2 linked regions of the Marichromatium purpuratum 984 genome follow. The protein of the gene in region 2 interacts with the protein of the main gene of each other region in a pairwise test. Links are inferred from orthologs where the notes say so. Each region holds a gene or a part of one and is shown on either strand. Other genes may lie near its edges. The genes, in order: MARPU_RS06940 and MARPU_RS08840.

Region 1 (7,274 bases), 470 kb from region 2 along the record:
CGACCATCCGTATCCGTGGCGCGATGATCGACGAGCTGCGCCGGGCGGACTGGACTCCGCGCTCGGTCCACCGCAACAGTCGCCGTATCGCCGCGGCTATCCGCGAGGTGGAGACGCGCGAGGGGCGCGCGGCGAGCGACGCCGAGGTTGCCGCCGAGCTTGAAGTCGGGCTGACGGATTATCATGCGATGCTGCAGGACAGCGCGAGCGCCAACGTCCTCGGCATCGAAGACCTCGGCGGTCCGGAGGTGGAGGCCGATCGCTGGCTAGCGGGGACGGAGGACTCGCCCCCGGAGCAGCTCGCTCAGGCGCAGTTTCGCCTGGCGCTCGCCCAGGCCCTGGGGAGCTTGCCGGAACGCGAGCGTCTGGTCATGAACCTGTATTACAACGAGGCGTTGAACCTGCGCGAGATCGGCGCCGTGCTCGGTATCACCGAGTCACGTGTCAGCCAGATCCGCAGTCAGGCCTTGCACCGCTTGCGCTCACGGTTGTCTGATTGGACCGGCGAGGGCAGTGAGTCGCTGTTGTGATCGATAAATCCGACAATTGACACTGGGAGTTCAGTGTGGACAAAGGCATGAAGATCCTCGTCGTGGATGACTTCTCCACGATGAGACGCATCATCAAGAATCTGCTGCGCGAGCTGGGGTTCAATAACACCATGGAAGCCGACGACGGTAGCACGGCTCTACCGATGCTCAAGAGCGGCGGCTTCGACTTCCTCATCACCGACTGGAACATGCCCAACATGGAGGGGATCGAGCTGCTGCGTCAGGTCCGTGCCGACCCTGAACTCAAGGAGCTGCCGGTGCTGATGGTGACGGCCGAGGCCAAGCGTGAGCAGATCGTCGAGGCGGCCCAAGCGGGTGTCAACGGCTATATCGTCAAGCCTTTCACCGCCGAGACACTGAAGGAAAAGATCGATAAGATCTTCGAGCGAGTCGCTGGCTAGGGGCGGGGTTTGAGCGACTGTCTCGCGCCGCGTCGGCCGTCGCCTCGTCGCCCGCCTCTGGTGCCGCATGGACTCAGCCCACTCCGGCATGTGCCTCCATGGTCGGCCCATCCATGCCTCGGGTAGCCTTTTCGTTCGGCCTGGGAACAATCGATGGACAATGACGAAACACGTTTGACCGCACAGCTGGCGCTTGCGCAGGAGCTGGTCGAACACCTCCAAAACGGCGATGAGGAAGGCGCGCGCCTGATCATCCAGCAGCTGCGCTTCCCCTACGAGCGCGAGCTGTTCGAGGAACTCGGCAAGCTGACCCGCGAGCTGCACGAAGCGCTGCAGAGTTTCCGTGGTGACTCGCGTCTGGTCGAGATCACCCAGGACGAGATCCCGGACGCCAAGGAACGGCTCTCCTATGTCGTCACCATGACCGAGCAGGCTACGCACCGTACCCTCAATGCGGTCGACGAGGGCTTGCCGATCGCCGAGCGAGTGCATGACAACGCGGTGCGACTCTCCGAGCGTTGGGGACGGTTCCGGCGCCGCGAACTCTCGCTCGATGAATTCCGTGAATTCGCGCACGAACTCGACGCCTTCTTCACCGCCACCGGGCAGGAGACCGAGCGGCTGCGCTCGCTGATGTCCGAGATCATGATGGCCCAGGACTTCCAGGACCTCACCGGCCAGATCATCGGGCGGGTCATCCGTCTGGTGCAGGACGTCGAGGAGAACCTAGTCGGCTTGATTCGGCTCTCCAGTGGACGCATGGAAGGGGCTGTCGCCAAGCCCGCCGAGCCCTCCGTCGAGAAGGCCGAGGAGCCCCATCCTCGAGCTGGCGTCGGGCCGGCGGTGCCCAATACCAGCGACGATCTCGGGGATGTCGTTTCGGGTCAGGACGACGTCGATGCCCTGCTGTCCAGTCTCGGCTTCTAGTTGCCCGAGCCCATCGAGTTCAGAGGATAAGGTGAATGCCAATCGACCCGAATGACGAAATTCTTCAGGATTTCCTGGTCGAGGCCGGCGAGCTGCTCGAAGGCTTGAACGAGCAACTGATCGATCTGGAGCAGGATCCGGCGAACCGCGATCTGCTCAATTCGGTCTTCCGCAGTTTTCATACCATCAAGGGTGGCGCGGGCTTTCTCAACCTCAACGCGCTGGTCTCGGTCTGTCATCATGCCGAGGACGTGTTCAACCTGTTGCGCAACGGCGAGCGCCATGTCGACGCGCAGTTGATGGACACGGTGTTGCGGGTGCTCGATGTCGTCAACGTCATGTTCGGTGACCTGCAGTCGGGCAAGGAGCCCGAGCCCGCCGCGCCCGAGCTGATCGCCGAACTCGAGCAACTGGCCTCGCCTGCGCCGCCGCCGGCATCGCCCGAGCCGCCTCCGGCTCCCGTCGAGCCGCCGCCAGCCGAGCCCGAGGCGGCACCTGAACCCGTGGTGGCGACGGGCGCCTCCGCACCCGACGATGAAATCACCGAGCAGGAGTTCGAGGCATTACTCGACGCGCTCGGTGGTCAACCCCAGTCCGGTGCCGCACCCGCCGAAGCCGCCGAGCCTGCGGTTCCGGCGTCGAGCGAGTCGATACCGATCGAGGCCGCGACGGCGGACGAGCAACCAGCCGAGGATACCGACCTCATCACCGACGAGGAGTTCGAGAACCTGCTCGATCAGCTCCACGGCAAGGGCGCTTTCACTGCGGCCCCTGCGCCGAAAGCGGCGGCCGAGAGCGCACCTTCCTCTCCTGCGCCGGCGCCACAGCCGAGCACCGCGGCCGCCCCCGCCAAGCCGGCGCCGAAGCCCGATGGCGAGAGCAGCGCTGCGGCCGCGGCACGTGCTGTCAAGCAGGTCGCCACCCCGGCCGAGACCTCGGTGCGAGTCGACACCAACCGGCTCGACGAGATCATGAATCTGGTCGGTGAGCTGGTGCTGGTACGCAACCGGTTGAGCATGCTGCGCTCTCAGACCGAGGACGACGAGGTCGCCAAGGCGATCAACTCGCTTGCGCTGGTCACCGCCGATCTGCAGGCGGCGGTGATGAAGACCCGGATGCAACCGATCAAGAAGGTCTTCAGCCGCTTCCCACGCGTGGTCCGTGACCTCTCGCGCTCGCTCGGCAAGGAGATCGATTTCCAGACCTATGGCGAGGACACCGACCTCGACAAGAATTTGGTCGAGGCCCTGGCCGATCCGTTGGTGCATCTGATCCGCAACGCCGTCGATCATGGTATCGAGATGCCCGATGTGCGCGAGGCCGCTGGCAAGTCGCGCCGTGGGCGCGTGATCCTGGGCGCGGCGCAGGAAGGTGACCACATTGCCCTGACCATTGAGGACGATGGTCGTGGCATGGATCCCCAGGCGCTGCGCCTGAAGGCGGTGGAGAAAGGGCTGCTCGAGCCGCCGATGGCCGAGCGGCTGTCCGATCGCGATGCCTTCAACCTCATCTTCATGGCAGGCTTTTCCACCAAGGAGCAGATCTCCGACGTCTCCGGGCGTGGAGTCGGCATGGATGTGGTCAAGACCCGCATCGCTCAACTCAACGGTTCGGTCGAGATCGATTCCGAACTCGGTCGGGGTACCCTGCTGCAGGTCAAGCTGCCGCTCACTCTGGCGATCCTGCCGGCGTTGATGGTGATCCTCGACGGCCGGCGTTTCGCCATCCCGCTCGCCTCGGTCTCCGAGATCCTCGACCTCGATCTCTCGCGCAGCCGCTTCGTCGATGACCAGGAGGCGATCGTGGTGCGCAGCCATGCCTTGCCGATCTATCACATCGGCCGCTGGGTCCGTCCCGGCCGCGAGGAGGGTCCGCGAGGCGAGGCCCATGTCGTGGTGGTCCAGGTCGGACAGCGCAAGGTCGGTCTGGTGGTCGACGGTCTGGTGGGGCAGGAGGAGGTGGTAATCAAACCGCTCGGTCTCGGGTTGCGTCATGTCTCCGGTCTCGCCGGGGCCACGATCACCGGTGATGGTGGTATCGCACTGATTCTCGATGTTCCCGAACTGCTCAAGGTCATGGGCCGTTCGGAGTTCGGCGGTCGCCGCGAAGCGGCCGACGAATTGGTCACAGGGGGCTGATCCGTGCCGCTCAAGGTTGTCGTTGTCGATGATTCCGCCTTTTTTCGGCGTCGTATCGTCGAGATCCTGAATGCCGATATCGGCATCGAGGTGGTCGGTACCGCCGGTGATGGTCGTGAGGCCATCGAGGTGGTCAAGCGCCTCAAGCCCGATGTGGTGACCATGGATATCGAGATGCCGGTGATGGACGGCATCACCGCGGTGCGACGGATCATGGCCGAGGCGCCTCGCCCGATCCTGATGTTCTCGACCCTCACCACGGATGGCGCGACCGCCACGCTCGACGCCCTGGACGCTGGTGCGATGGATTTTCTGCCCAAGCGCTTCAGCGAGATGGCCAAGGACGAGGACAGCGCCAAGATGCTGCTGCGTCGGCGGGTGCGTGCGCTGGCTCGGGGGCGGAGTAGCGCGCCGGTCGCGCCTCGCGCATCGGCGCGCGCCGATGCGCGTCATGTACCCGCCGCTCCCGCGTCCTCGACACCGTCTCAGTCGCCGCCCCCACCCCCGCCCCGGTCATCGGGGGGACGTGGCGAGTCGTTGCGCTCGTTGCGGGCATTGCTGATCGGTACCTCGACCGGTGGACCGGTGGCGTTGCAAGAGGTGCTCAAGGCGTTGCCGAGTCAGTTCCCCTTGCCGATCGTGGTGATCCAGCACATGCCGGCGAGCTTCACCCCGGCCTTTGCCGAGCGTCTCAACAACCTCTGCCAGATCGAGGTGCGCGAGGCGGCCAATGGGGATGCGCTCAAGCCGGGGGTGGCGCTGCTCGCGCCCGGTGGTATGCAGCTGGTGCTCGAGGGCGGATCGCAGCCGCGGGTGCGAATCGTCGACAGCCCGCCCGGCACCATCTACAAGCCGAGTGTCGACATCACCTTCACCTCCGCCGTCGCTGCGCTGCGCAGTCAGGTGTTGGCGGTGGTGCTCACCGGAATGGGGGCCGACGGTCGCGAGGGCGCACGCGCGCTCAAGGAGCAGGGGGCGCGGATCTGGGCCCAGGACGCCGCCAGCTCGGTCGTCTTCGGGATGCCGGCGGCGGTCATCGAGGCCGGGCTCGCCGATCAGGTACTCGCGTTGAGGGATGTCGGGCCGGCGCTCGTCAAAAATCTCTGTTGAGATGGATGTCCTGACCCTGGTCGGGCTCCTGCTGGGGCTGGTGGCCGTGGTCGGGGGATCCATCGCCAAGGGCAGTGGGCTGGGCGCGCTGTGGAATCTTGCCGCCTTCACCATCGTGGTGATCGGGACCCTGGGCGCGGCACTGGTCCAGGCTCGCCTGCCGGTGTTCCGTCATGCATTGCGCATCCTGCCCTGGGTGGTGCTCACCCCTCGGCTCGATCCTCAGGCAATGGTGAAGCGGCTGGTCGATTGGGCGCATCTGTCTCGTCGCGAGGGGCTGCTCGGTCTCGAGGCGCTCTCCGAGCAAGAGACCGATCCCTTCGTCCGCAAGGGGTTGCAGTTGCTCGTCGACGGCACCGAACCCCAGGTGCTGAGACAGATCCTCGAGTCGGACCTCGACAATCGTGAGCACTTCGACCTGCAGGGCGCTAGGGTCTTCGAGAGTATGGGCATCTATGCCCCGACCCTCGGCATCATCGGGGCGGTGATGGGGTTGATGGCGGTGATGCAGAACCTGGCCGACCCGAGCAAGCTTGGCCCGGGGATTGCTGCGGCATTCGTGGCCACCATCTACGGGATCGCCTCGGCCAATCTGCTGTTCCTGCCGGTCTCGAACAAGCTCAAGGGGTTGATCCAGGCGCGGGTCAATTATCAGACGATGCTCCTCGAGGGGTTGGTGGCGATCGCAGAGGGTGAGAACCCGCGCAACATCGAGAACAAGCTGAGCGGCTTCATCCAGCGTTGAGGTGGTCCATGGCGCGACGGCGCAGACACGACGACCATGCCAACCATGAGGCCTGGGCCATCCCCTACGGAGACCTGGTGACCCTGCTGATGGCCTTCTTCGTGGTGATGTATGCGGTCTCGAGCATCGATGCCGGAAAGTATCGAGTGCTTTCCGACTCGCTGGAGCAGGCCTTCGGGTCGCAGGCCAAGGTCTCGCCGGTACAGATCGGTGAGCCGTTGCCGGGCGATGCCTTGATCGGTGAGGACATGCGTCGCACGCTCGCCCCGATCAGCAGCAGTCTGGCGCTGCTCGACCCGGCGCTGCTCGACCCTCTGGTCGACATGACCGACTCGTCCGCCGATATCACGGTGCGCAGCATCCTCGAGGGGGTGCCGGATGTGCGCAAGCGCGAGATACTACGCGAGATCGGCGAAATGGCCGGTGAGATCGAGGAGGCGCTCGGCGGGCTGGTCGATGACGGGCGTATTCAGGTCGATCGTCAGGCCTACTGGCTGGAGATCGAGATCAACACCAGCCTGCTGTTCCTCAGTGGCTCGGCGACTCTGGAGCCGGCCGCCCTGCCGGTCCTGGAGGAGGTGGCCAAGGTGCTGGCAAGGCGCGATTCGCGCATCCATGTCGAGGGGCATACCGACGATCTGCCGATCGGCAACTCGATCTACCCCTCGAACTGGGAGCTGTCATCGGGGCGTGCGGCAACGGTGGTCAATCTGTTTGCGCAGAATGGTGTTGATCCCCGTCGCATGGTGGCGATCGGCTATGGTGAGTTCCAGCCTGTCGCATCCAACGACACCGCCGAGGGGCGGGCGCGTAATCGGCGCGTGGCCATCGTGGTGCTGCCGGGGCCACCGCCGCGCGCTCACGAGCGCGTCGAGCCCGAATGGCTCAAGCGTGATCATATTGTCCCCGAGGTGGACGAATTCGACGTCGTACCCGGGGATTGATCCCGGCGCCGTCGCCGACCATCATTCAGAATGACCTCCGGCGATGCGTGATGGCCGGACATCAAGGCGAGGAATCCATGAGCGAACCAAACACCCAGACCAATACTGCGGGCACCTCCTCCTCCTTCGTAACCTTCAGCCTGGCAGAGGAGACCTATGCCATCGATGTGCTGCAGGTCCAGGAGGTGCTCAAGATCACCGAGATCGCGCCGGTACCCGGCGTGCCCGATTACATCCTCGGGATCATCAACCTGCGCGGTGACGTGGTCACCGTGATCGATGCGCGCCGGCGCATGGGGCTGCCGCCGCGTGCGCCCGATGATGCCTCGCGCATCGTCATCATCGACATCGACAACCAGAATGTCGGCATCCTGGTCGATGCGGTGGCGGAGGTCGTGCAGATCGATGCCGACTCGGTCGATCCGGCGCCGGCGGTGGGCAATGACCAGAGCAGCCGC
Region 2 (8,754 bases):
GGCCGCGGCCTCCTCGACCAGCGCGGCGTTCTGCTGGGTGACGTCGTCCATCTGGGTGACCGCCTGGTTGATCTGCTCGATGCCGGTCGACTGCTCGTCGGAGGCGGCGGAGATCTCGGCCATGATGTCGGTGACGCGCTTGATCGAGGTGACGATCTCCTCCATCCGCTCGCCGGCCTCGTTGACCTGGGCGGTGCCCGAGTCGACCTTCTCGACGCTGTCGGTGATCAGCGTCTTGATCTCCTTGGCGGCGTTGGCCGAGCGCTGGGCGAGGTTGCGCACCTCGGCGGCGACCACCGCGAAGCCACGCCCCTGCTCGCCGGCGCGCGCGGCCTCGACTGCGGCGTTGAGCGCGAGGATGTTGGTCTGGAAGGCGATGCCGTCGATCACCCCGATGATGTCGGCGATCTTCTTGCTCGACTCGGAGATCGCCGCCATGGTCTCGACCGAGGCCTGCACCACGGTCCCCCCCTTGACCGCAACCTCGGAGGAGGTCACCGAGAGCTGGTTGGCCTGACGGGCGTTGTCGGCATTCTGCTTGACCGTGCTGGTGAGCTCCTCCATCGAGCTTGCGGTCTCCTCCAGCGAGCTGGCCTGCTCCTCGGTGCGCTGGCTGAGGTCCTGGTTGCCGGTGGCGATCTCGTTGGAAGCGGTACTGATGGTGTCGACCGACTCCTTGATACGCAGCACCAGCTGCTGCAGGTTGGCCACCGTGGTGTTGACCCCGTCCTTGGTCTCACCGAACAGCCCGGGGTAGTCCTTGGTGATGCTCTGGGTGAGATCGCCCTCGGCGAGCGCCTTGGAGACCCGCATCACGTCCTGGAGACCGACCTCGGTGGTGTCGGAGAGTTGATTGAGCAGCTGCCCGATCTCCTGGGCGAAACCCTGCTTGCCGGCAAGATCGAGACGCACGCTGAAGTCGCCCTGGTTGGCGGCATCGACGATGCTGCGGATCTCGTTGACGACATTGGTCATCGAGGTCACCGAGCCGTTGACCCCAGCCTTGGTGCGACCGAACAGCCCCGGGTAGTCACGGGTGATCGACTGCGACAGGTCGCCGGCAGCGAGCGCGTCGGCCACCCGGGTGATGTCGTTGAGACCGGTCTCGGTGGTATCGGAGAGCTGGTTGATGTTGACCCCGATGTCCTTGCCGAAGCCCTGCTTGTCGGTGAGATCGATGCGCTTGGAGAAGTCGCCCACGGCGGCCGCCTCGACCACCTGCGCGATCTCGCCGACCAAGGTCTTCAGCGTCTCCTGCATCTGTTTGAGCGAGAGCAGCAGACTGCCCTGGTCTTCGGGCTTGGTATGGATCTCCTGCGACAGATCGCCGGCGGCGATCACCCGAACCATGGAGGCGGCGTAACCGGGCTCGCCACCGAGCTGGCGCATCAACCCGCGCACGATCCAGAAGCCGACGCCAATTCCCACCACCAGGGCGATCACGCACAGCAGCAGCACTTGGGTGGTGGCCGAGTCGACATTGTGCTGGGCCTCGTCGCCGGCCTCGCGCATCAGGTCGGTCTGGAAGCTGATCAGCGAGGAGATCGCCCGCAGATACTCTTCCTGGACGTCCTCGATCTCGGTCTCGAGCAGCGCCTTGGCCGCCTCGCGCTGACCGTTGCGCAGCAGGCCCATCAGTCGCGACTGGGCGTCGAGATAGGCCGCGCGGGTGTCACGGGTCGCCTCTAGTCGGCGGATGCCCTCCGGCGACTGGATCATCGACTCGAGCTGATCGAGGTTCTTGGTGATCTCGCGCCCGTGCTGCGCGATCGCATCCATCTCGCGCTGCATCAACACCCGATCGTTGTCGATCAAGATATTGCGCACCGAGCGGGCCACCGCATTGACACCATCGATAACGTTGTTGGCATAGACCGTCTTCGGGAACAGGTCATCGGTGATGGTGTCGATGTTGCGATCGATGCCGTAGATCTTGCTGATGCCAATGAACCCGACCACACCCAGCAGCACCAGCACGATGCCGAAGCCCAGTCCCAAGCGTGTCGCGACCTTCAAATTCCCCATGTCGGCTCTCCCGTCATGCTCTCGATTACCGACGCCACCGCGCACGCGGCGACGCGCTCACTCGGCACTCGCGCGTGCCTGATCGACCAGCCCCATTTCCTCGCTGTTCATCAGCCGCTCGATATTGACCATGATCACCATGCGTTCCTCGAGGGTGGCGAGCCCGTCGATATAGGCGGTATCGAGCACCGCACCGAACTCCGGCGCCGGGCGGATCTGATCCTGGCGCAGCGCGATGACGTCGGAGACGCCGTCGACCACCATGCCGACCACGCGTCCGGTGATGTTGAGGATGATCACCACGGTGAACTGGTTGTACTCGACCTCGCCGAGGTCGAACTTCAGGCGCATGTCGATGATCGGCACGATCACCCCGCGCATGTTGATCACGCCCTTGATGAAGTGCGGCGAGTTGGCGATCTTGGTGACGGTGTCGTAGCCGCGGATCTCCTGCACGTTGAGGATGTCGATGCCGTATTCCTCGTCGCCCAGGGTGAAGGTGAGATACTCGCGCGAGTCCTCGCTGTTGACGGTGGTCGAATCCTGAGAGTCTTCGTTCATCGGTTCCTCCACGGGACCCTACTCCTCCAATGCGGTGTTGATGGTGGTCAGGACGTCTTGCGACTGAGCCGGACCAGGGCGTCGACGTCGAGGATCATGGCGACTCGCCCATCGCCCATGATGGTCGCCCCGGAGATCCCCTCGACCTTGCGATAGTTGGTCTCCAGGCTCTTGATCACGACCTGGTGCTGAGCAAGCAGCTCGTCGACCTGCAGCGCGGCGCGCCCCTCGTTGGACTCGATGATCACCAGGATGGTCTCCTCGGCGGCGACCTGCTGAGGGCTCAGCCCGAAGATCTGGTGCAGGGCGACGAGCGGTAGATATTCCTCGCCGACGTGCACCACGTTGCCCTTTCCGGCCAGGGTCTTGCATTGTCCCGCCTGGGGCCGGATGGACTCGCGGATCACCGTCAGCGGGAGGATGAAGGTCTCGTTGCAGACCCGCACCGACATGCCATCGAGGATCGCCAGGGTCAGCGGCAGGCGGATGGTGATGCGCGTGCCGCGCCCCGGCTCGGAGTCGATCTCGACACGACCGTTCATCGCCTCGATGTTACGGCGCACCACATCCATCCCGACACCACGACCGGAGATGTCGGTGACCGCCTTCGCCGTCGAGAAGCCGGGGGCGAAGATCAGCTGCCAAACCTCCTTGTCGGAGGGGTTGTCGGGGAGCGCCACGCCACGCTCGACGGCCTTGGCGAGCAGTCGATCACGATCGAGCCCGGCACCGTCGTCGCTGACCTCGACGACCACGTTGCCGCCGCGATGACTGGCCGCGAGCACGATCTCACCGGTCTCGGGCTTGCCCTGCTCGAGGCGCTGCTGGGCGGTCTCGATGCCGTGATCGATGCTGTTGCGAACCAGATGATTGAGAGGATCGGCGAGTCGCTCGATCAGCCCCTTGTCGAGTTCGGTGTCCTCGCCGATGAGCTTCAACGTAACCTTCTTGTCGAGTGCGGAAGCAGTGTCGCGTACCACCCGGGGGAAGCGATTGAAGACGAAGCTGATCGGCATCATGCGGATCGACATCACCGCCTGCTGCAGATCGCGCGAGTTGCGCTCGAGGTTGGCCAGGCCGTCGAAAATGCGCTCCTGGGCGACCGGGTCGAGCGCCGAGGCCGACTCGGCGAGCATCGCGTGGGTGATGACCAGCTCGCCGACCAGGTTGATCAGCTGGTCGACCTTCTCGACGCTGACCCGGATCGAGGACTCGCCCTGGGGCTGACGTCGCGCGCCAGCCGGCGCCTGGCGCGGCGGCTCACCGCCGGCGACGGGCGCCGCGGCAGCGGCGGCGGTTTCCGCCGCTTCGGGGACCCCGGGGGCCGAGTCGAAGAAACCGAAGCCCTGTTGCCGCTCGTCGCGTGCCCGACCGGCGGTCTCGGCGACCTGCTCCATCCCCGGACTGCCGCCGAACAGACCGAAACCGTCGAGTTCCTGATCGGCGCCGCGCTCGCTCCCTGGCGCGTCCTCGAAGAACCCGAAGCCCTCGTCTTCCTCGACCGTCGCCTCAGGAATGATCTCGACCTCCTCGGGATCGCAGAGAAAGTCGAAGATCTCGACGATGGCCTCGCGCTCGGCCTCGGTGCACAACCGCCAGGTCAGGCGATCGGCCGGGGCATCGGCGGGGACATGGCGCTCGAGTTCGCCGAGTTCGGCGAGCGCGGCGGCCAGCCCGGCCTCGCGCTCGTCGCCACTCCCGCCGAGCAGCTCGGCGGCGAACACCAGGCGCCAGCAGGGGCGCGGATCGGCGAATCCGGCGATCGGCTCGGGGGGGGGCTCGATCGTGCCGCCCTGGGATAGCTGCTCGAGCCGCTCGCAGACCTCGGCGATCTGCGGATCCTCAAACTCCTCGCCGCGCTGATGGGCGGCGAGCTGGGCCTTGAGCAGATCCCCGGCCTGGAGGGTGGCGTCGATCATCTCCACCGTCGGCGCCAGCTCGTGCTTGCGCAGACGATCGAGCAGGGTCTCGAGGATGTGCGTCACCCGGGCGACGTCCTGAAAGCCAAAGGTCCCCGCCCCGCCCTTGATCGAGTGGGCGGCCCGGAAGATGGCGTTGAGCACCTCCGGGTCGGGGGCCCCGATATCCAGCTCCAGCAGCAAGGTCTCCATCTCGGCCAGGTGTTCGCCGGCCTCGTCGAAGAAGACTTGATAGAAACGGGTCATATCGATGGTCATGTCCGCCCCTTCATCCGTATCGCCCAGGAGGCGTGTCAGCCGATCACCTTGCGTACAACCTCCAGCAGCTTCTTCGGGTCGAAGGGCTTGACCAGCCAGCCGGTCGCGCCGGCGGCCCGCCCCTGGCTCTTCATCGCATCGCCCGACTCGGTGGTCAGCATCAGGATCGGGACCGATCGATAGTTCGGCAAGGCACGCAGCTGCTTGATCAGCGTCACCCCGTCCATCCGCGGCATGTTTTGATCGGTGAAGACCAGATCGAAGCGACTCGCGCGCGCCTTGTCGAGACCGTCTTGGCCATCGACCGCCTCGGTCACACTGTAGCCAGCCTCCTTGAGAGTGAAGGAGACCATCTGGCGGATGGAGGCGGAATCATCCACGGTGAGAATCGTCTTAGCCATCGAGAGAATATTCCAGTTCGATTGTCTCTGTGTCACCCATCTGGGGACACGTCATACGTACAAAAGCACGCAACAACCTCTCGTCGGAATCCCGTCGCGCACGCAATGCGCCCGAACTCAAGCCGGAACCTTGCGATGTGCTGGGTCGGCGTCCGAGGCCATCTCGTGGACGCCGAACGGGTGGACACCTCGGTGTGTCGGGGACAGGATCAATGGGGTTGCTCCTGCCAAGAGCAAAGGGACTGCGGGATACCCCGACGCCGGCGGCGAGCGGTGGATAGGATGAAGCAAAGGGAGCCCTGGAGTCGGGCCAGAAGGTGACATGTCGCATAATGAGGGACGGTCTGTTCGTCAAGGCTCCTTGTTTCGCGGCACGCGCGCCAGCGGCGCTCACGGCCAATCCACCCCTATTGAATAGGTTCGGATCGGACACGGCGGCTCGATTCAAGCCGCTCCGTGTCCGGCGACGAATGACCGCATCCACATTCGCGCCTCCATAGTATAGTCATCACGGATGCAAGACCACCGTTCAGCCGTACCCTCTCGAAACCATGATCCACAGCACCCGGCTCCTCACCCTTGCCATGGCCCTGCCCCTGGCCGCATCACTCCAGGCGCAACCACCGCAACCGGCCGAGATCGCCGACGCCGCGGGCGTCTGTCTCCCCAATCGACCACAGACCACGCCATCGGCCGACTTCACCCCGATCGAGGACGGCCAGGCGGTGCGCCACCAGCCGACCGGACTCGACTGGCAACGCTGCGCACTCGGCCAGCGCTGGGACGGACGCGACTGCGTCGGCCGACCCGGCAGCTGGTCGTGGCGCGCGGCCGAGGCACTGGTCGCCGGGCGCGACGACAGCTGGCGCCTGCCCCGTGCCGACGAACTCACCACCATCGTCGAGCGCTGCCACCCCGGGCCGGCGGTCAATCCGCAGGTCTTCCCCAACACCCCGGGGATCATCTTCTGGACCAGCTCGGGGGACACCGGCGGGCTCGACCGCGCCTGGGCGGTGAGCTTCTTCGCCGGCAGCCGTTATCGCATGAGCAAGGAGCAGGAAGGCGCGATCCGGCTGGTACGCGAAACCCCAGGCGGGGCCGCCACGCCCTGAGCCGGGGCCGTATGACTACAGACTGAAGCGCTTGACCAGCGCCTCCAGGCGTTGAGCGTGCTCGACCAGGGTGGCGTTGACCTGCTGACCGTGCTCCATCGCCTGGGTGCTCTCCTCGGCCAGTTGGTGGATCCGCGCCATGCTGGCACTGATGCTCTCGCTCACCTCGCGCTGCTCGCGCGTGGCCGCGGCGATCTGCAGCCCCATCTCGTTGACCCCACCGACACCGGAGCGGATCTCCTCGAGCGCGGTGCCGGCGCGGTTGGCCAGACTGGCGCAGTCCTGCGCCTGGTCGTTGCTGTGCTGGATCGCCTCGGAGACCTGGTGGGCAGCGCGCTGCAGTTCCTCGACGATGGTCGCGATCTCGCGGGTCGACTCCTGGGTCCGGTTGGAGAGGTTGCGCACCTCGTCTGCGACCACCGCGAAACCGCGTCCGGCCTCGCCGGCGCGCGCCGCCTCGATTGCGGCATTGAGCGCGAGCAGATTGGTCTGCTCGGCAATCGCCGCGATCGCCTCGATCACCTGGCCGATACCCGCGCTACCGCGCTCGAGACGCTCGACCACCGGCTGCATCTCATGCATCTGCGTGGCCAGCTGGTCGATCGCGGCAGTGGTGCGACGCACCTCATCGCCACCCTCGGTGGTATGACGCTCGGCGGCCTCGGCTGCAGCGCGGGTGTCATCGGCATGCTGCGAGACCGAGCGCGCCGAGGCGGCCATCTCGGTGCTCGCCGAGGCGACATGATCGGTCTCCTGCTGCTGCTCACGCGCCAACGCGATGGTCTGGTCACCGGCGGCGAGCAACTGCTGCGCCGAGTCGTCGAGTTCGGTGGCGGTCCCCGCCACCTCCTGGATGATCCGGTGCAGCGTCTCGGTGTGGCGGTTGAGCGCGCCGAACAGGGTGCCGATCTCGTCATCGTTGGTGATGTCGAGACGCAGCGTCAGATCCGCCTCCATCCGCGCGAGCTGATCGACGGCGCCCTTGATCGGACGCGCGACATAGCGCTGCACCGCCCAGGTGATGGCCCCGGCCAGCCCCAGCAGCAGCACCAGCAGCATACCGTTGAGCAACCAGGCCAGCAGGGTGGTGCTCGCCACGCGCTGCTCGAGTCGCGTCCTCGGCTCGCCGATCAGGTGCACCCCGATACGGTTGCCGCTGTCATCGAGCACCGGCGTGGCGACCACGAACCAGTCCGCAGTCACCCATTTGGGGTGATGCGGCAGGGCGCCATCGGCATCGACCAGGCTGCGCGCGAAGGCCAACGCCTCGGCATCGAACCAACGATCATTGGCCAGCACCCAGTCGCCCACGGCGGTATTGTCACGCAGCGCGGGCAAGGCGCGGGCGTGATCGGCATCGATCAGCAGGACATACTGCAACGCGTCGGCCTGGAAGTTGCGGCTGACACTACCGACGCCCTGGATCATCTCCAGACTGCCCAGATAGCGCTCGCCGTCGAACACCGGCGCGAAGGCGTGGATGTTCACGCCGAACTCACCGACCTCGAACTCGGCGTGCGACTTGCGCTCGACGAGCGGCCGCAGAGGCGCCGAAGCAAGATCCATCCCACGCGGGTTCCAGCTGCGCACGATCAGCCGCCCCTCGGGATCACGCAACTGGAAGCGCAGACCGCGATAGTTGGTGGTGGCGCGATAGAGCGCCGAGATTCGCGCCAACTCATCACCTCCGGGCGTCGCATCGGTGAAGATGGAGATGATGCTCGGGCTCTGCGCCAGGGCCACCGTGGTACCGATCCCGAAGTTGTTCTTGGCGTGTAGACGCTCGTCGAGCACCAGCCGCAGGGTCTCGGCGCGCTCGGCCACCACGCCCTCGGTCAGCCGCTGCTTGACCCACTGCAGCGAGCCGAAGCCAATGACCAGGAATAGGGTGCCGGACAGGGCGATGATCAGGAGCAGACGTTTCTTCAGCGAGAGGGATCGGGACATCACAGGGACCTAGGAACGGGGGATGGAGACCGCTGGGGCGGATGATCAGGGGGCAACAGCAACCGACTCCGCCATGCCGGACGGCGGGTAGCATCTGATCGATGACATGGAAGTCCAGGACACACGGCAACGACACGACCGCGCCGGGCATGATCTCGGCGCCATGCGCGCGGTGTGCGCAACATCGGAAGGGCGGTTGAACCTGGACCTGACCGGGGGTCTCTGGTGGGATCCGGCGGGACGCGATCTGTACGAGCGAGGGGATACGACACTACGCGATATCACATGTCTGCCGGGTACACATCGAGCGGATCGCGGCGGTCGCGAACAGACCGAACACGTCGCCGTCATTCTTGACGCTCCACCAGCGTATCGTCCTCGTCAAGCAGCGGTGACGGCCTCGGTCGCGTCTATCTTAGCGACCACCGGACGGCGGCGGCAAGGGCCGCCAGGCAATGGGCGACGACACCACCCGCCGTGGATGGCGGACGATGTCGCGCCGAGTGATGTGCACCGCTCACCAGGGGCGGT

The links.
Region 1: the proteins of MARPU_RS08840 (region 2) and MARPU_RS06940 interact in binary tests that used the Escherichia coli proteins (3 or more experiments, as listed by UniProt). The link is inferred for Marichromatium purpuratum 984 from one-to-one orthologs.

Annotation. Positions count from the first base shown.
Region 1 is NZ_CP007031.1:1,528,927-1,536,200, forward strand. What follows is about bases 1-2,992. They hold MARPU_RS06940 (protein phosphatase CheZ), read left to right. Parts: upstream 1-1,105; coding sequence 1,106-1,879; downstream 1,880-2,992. Other genes in these bases: MARPU_RS06930 (RNA polymerase sigma factor FliA), read left to right, coding at 1-530; cheY (chemotaxis response regulator CheY), read left to right, coding at 578-952; MARPU_RS06945 (chemotaxis protein CheA), read left to right, coding at 1,915-2,992. Outside these bases: more of MARPU_RS06945, read left to right, coding at 2,993-4,017; MARPU_RS06950 (protein-glutamate methylesterase/protein-glutamine glutaminase), read left to right, coding at 4,021-5,127; MARPU_RS06955 (flagellar motor protein), read left to right, coding at 5,129-5,872; flagellar motor protein MotD, read left to right, coding at 5,881-6,816; MARPU_RS06965 (chemotaxis protein CheW), read left to right, coding at 6,894-7,274.
Region 2 is NZ_CP007031.1:2,000,629-2,009,382, forward strand. What follows is about bases 2,199-5,090. They hold MARPU_RS08840 (chemotaxis protein CheA), read right to left. Parts: upstream 4,764-5,090; coding sequence 2,634-4,763; downstream 2,199-2,633. Other genes in these bases: MARPU_RS08835 (chemotaxis protein CheW), read right to left, coding at 2,199-2,586; MARPU_RS08845 (response regulator), read right to left, coding at 4,799-5,090. Also shown: MARPU_RS08830 (methyl-accepting chemotaxis protein), read right to left, coding at 1-2,025; more of MARPU_RS08835, read right to left, coding at 2,083-2,198; more of MARPU_RS08845, read right to left, coding at 5,091-5,164; MARPU_RS08850 (Lcl C-terminal domain-containing protein), read left to right, coding at 5,716-6,276; MARPU_RS08855 (methyl-accepting chemotaxis protein), read right to left, coding at 6,292-8,223; MARPU_RS08860 (hypothetical protein), read right to left, coding at 8,741-8,754. UniProt on the Escherichia coli protein: Involved in the transmission of sensory signals from the chemoreceptors to the flagellar motors. CheA is autophosphorylated; it can transfer its phosphate group to either CheB or CheY.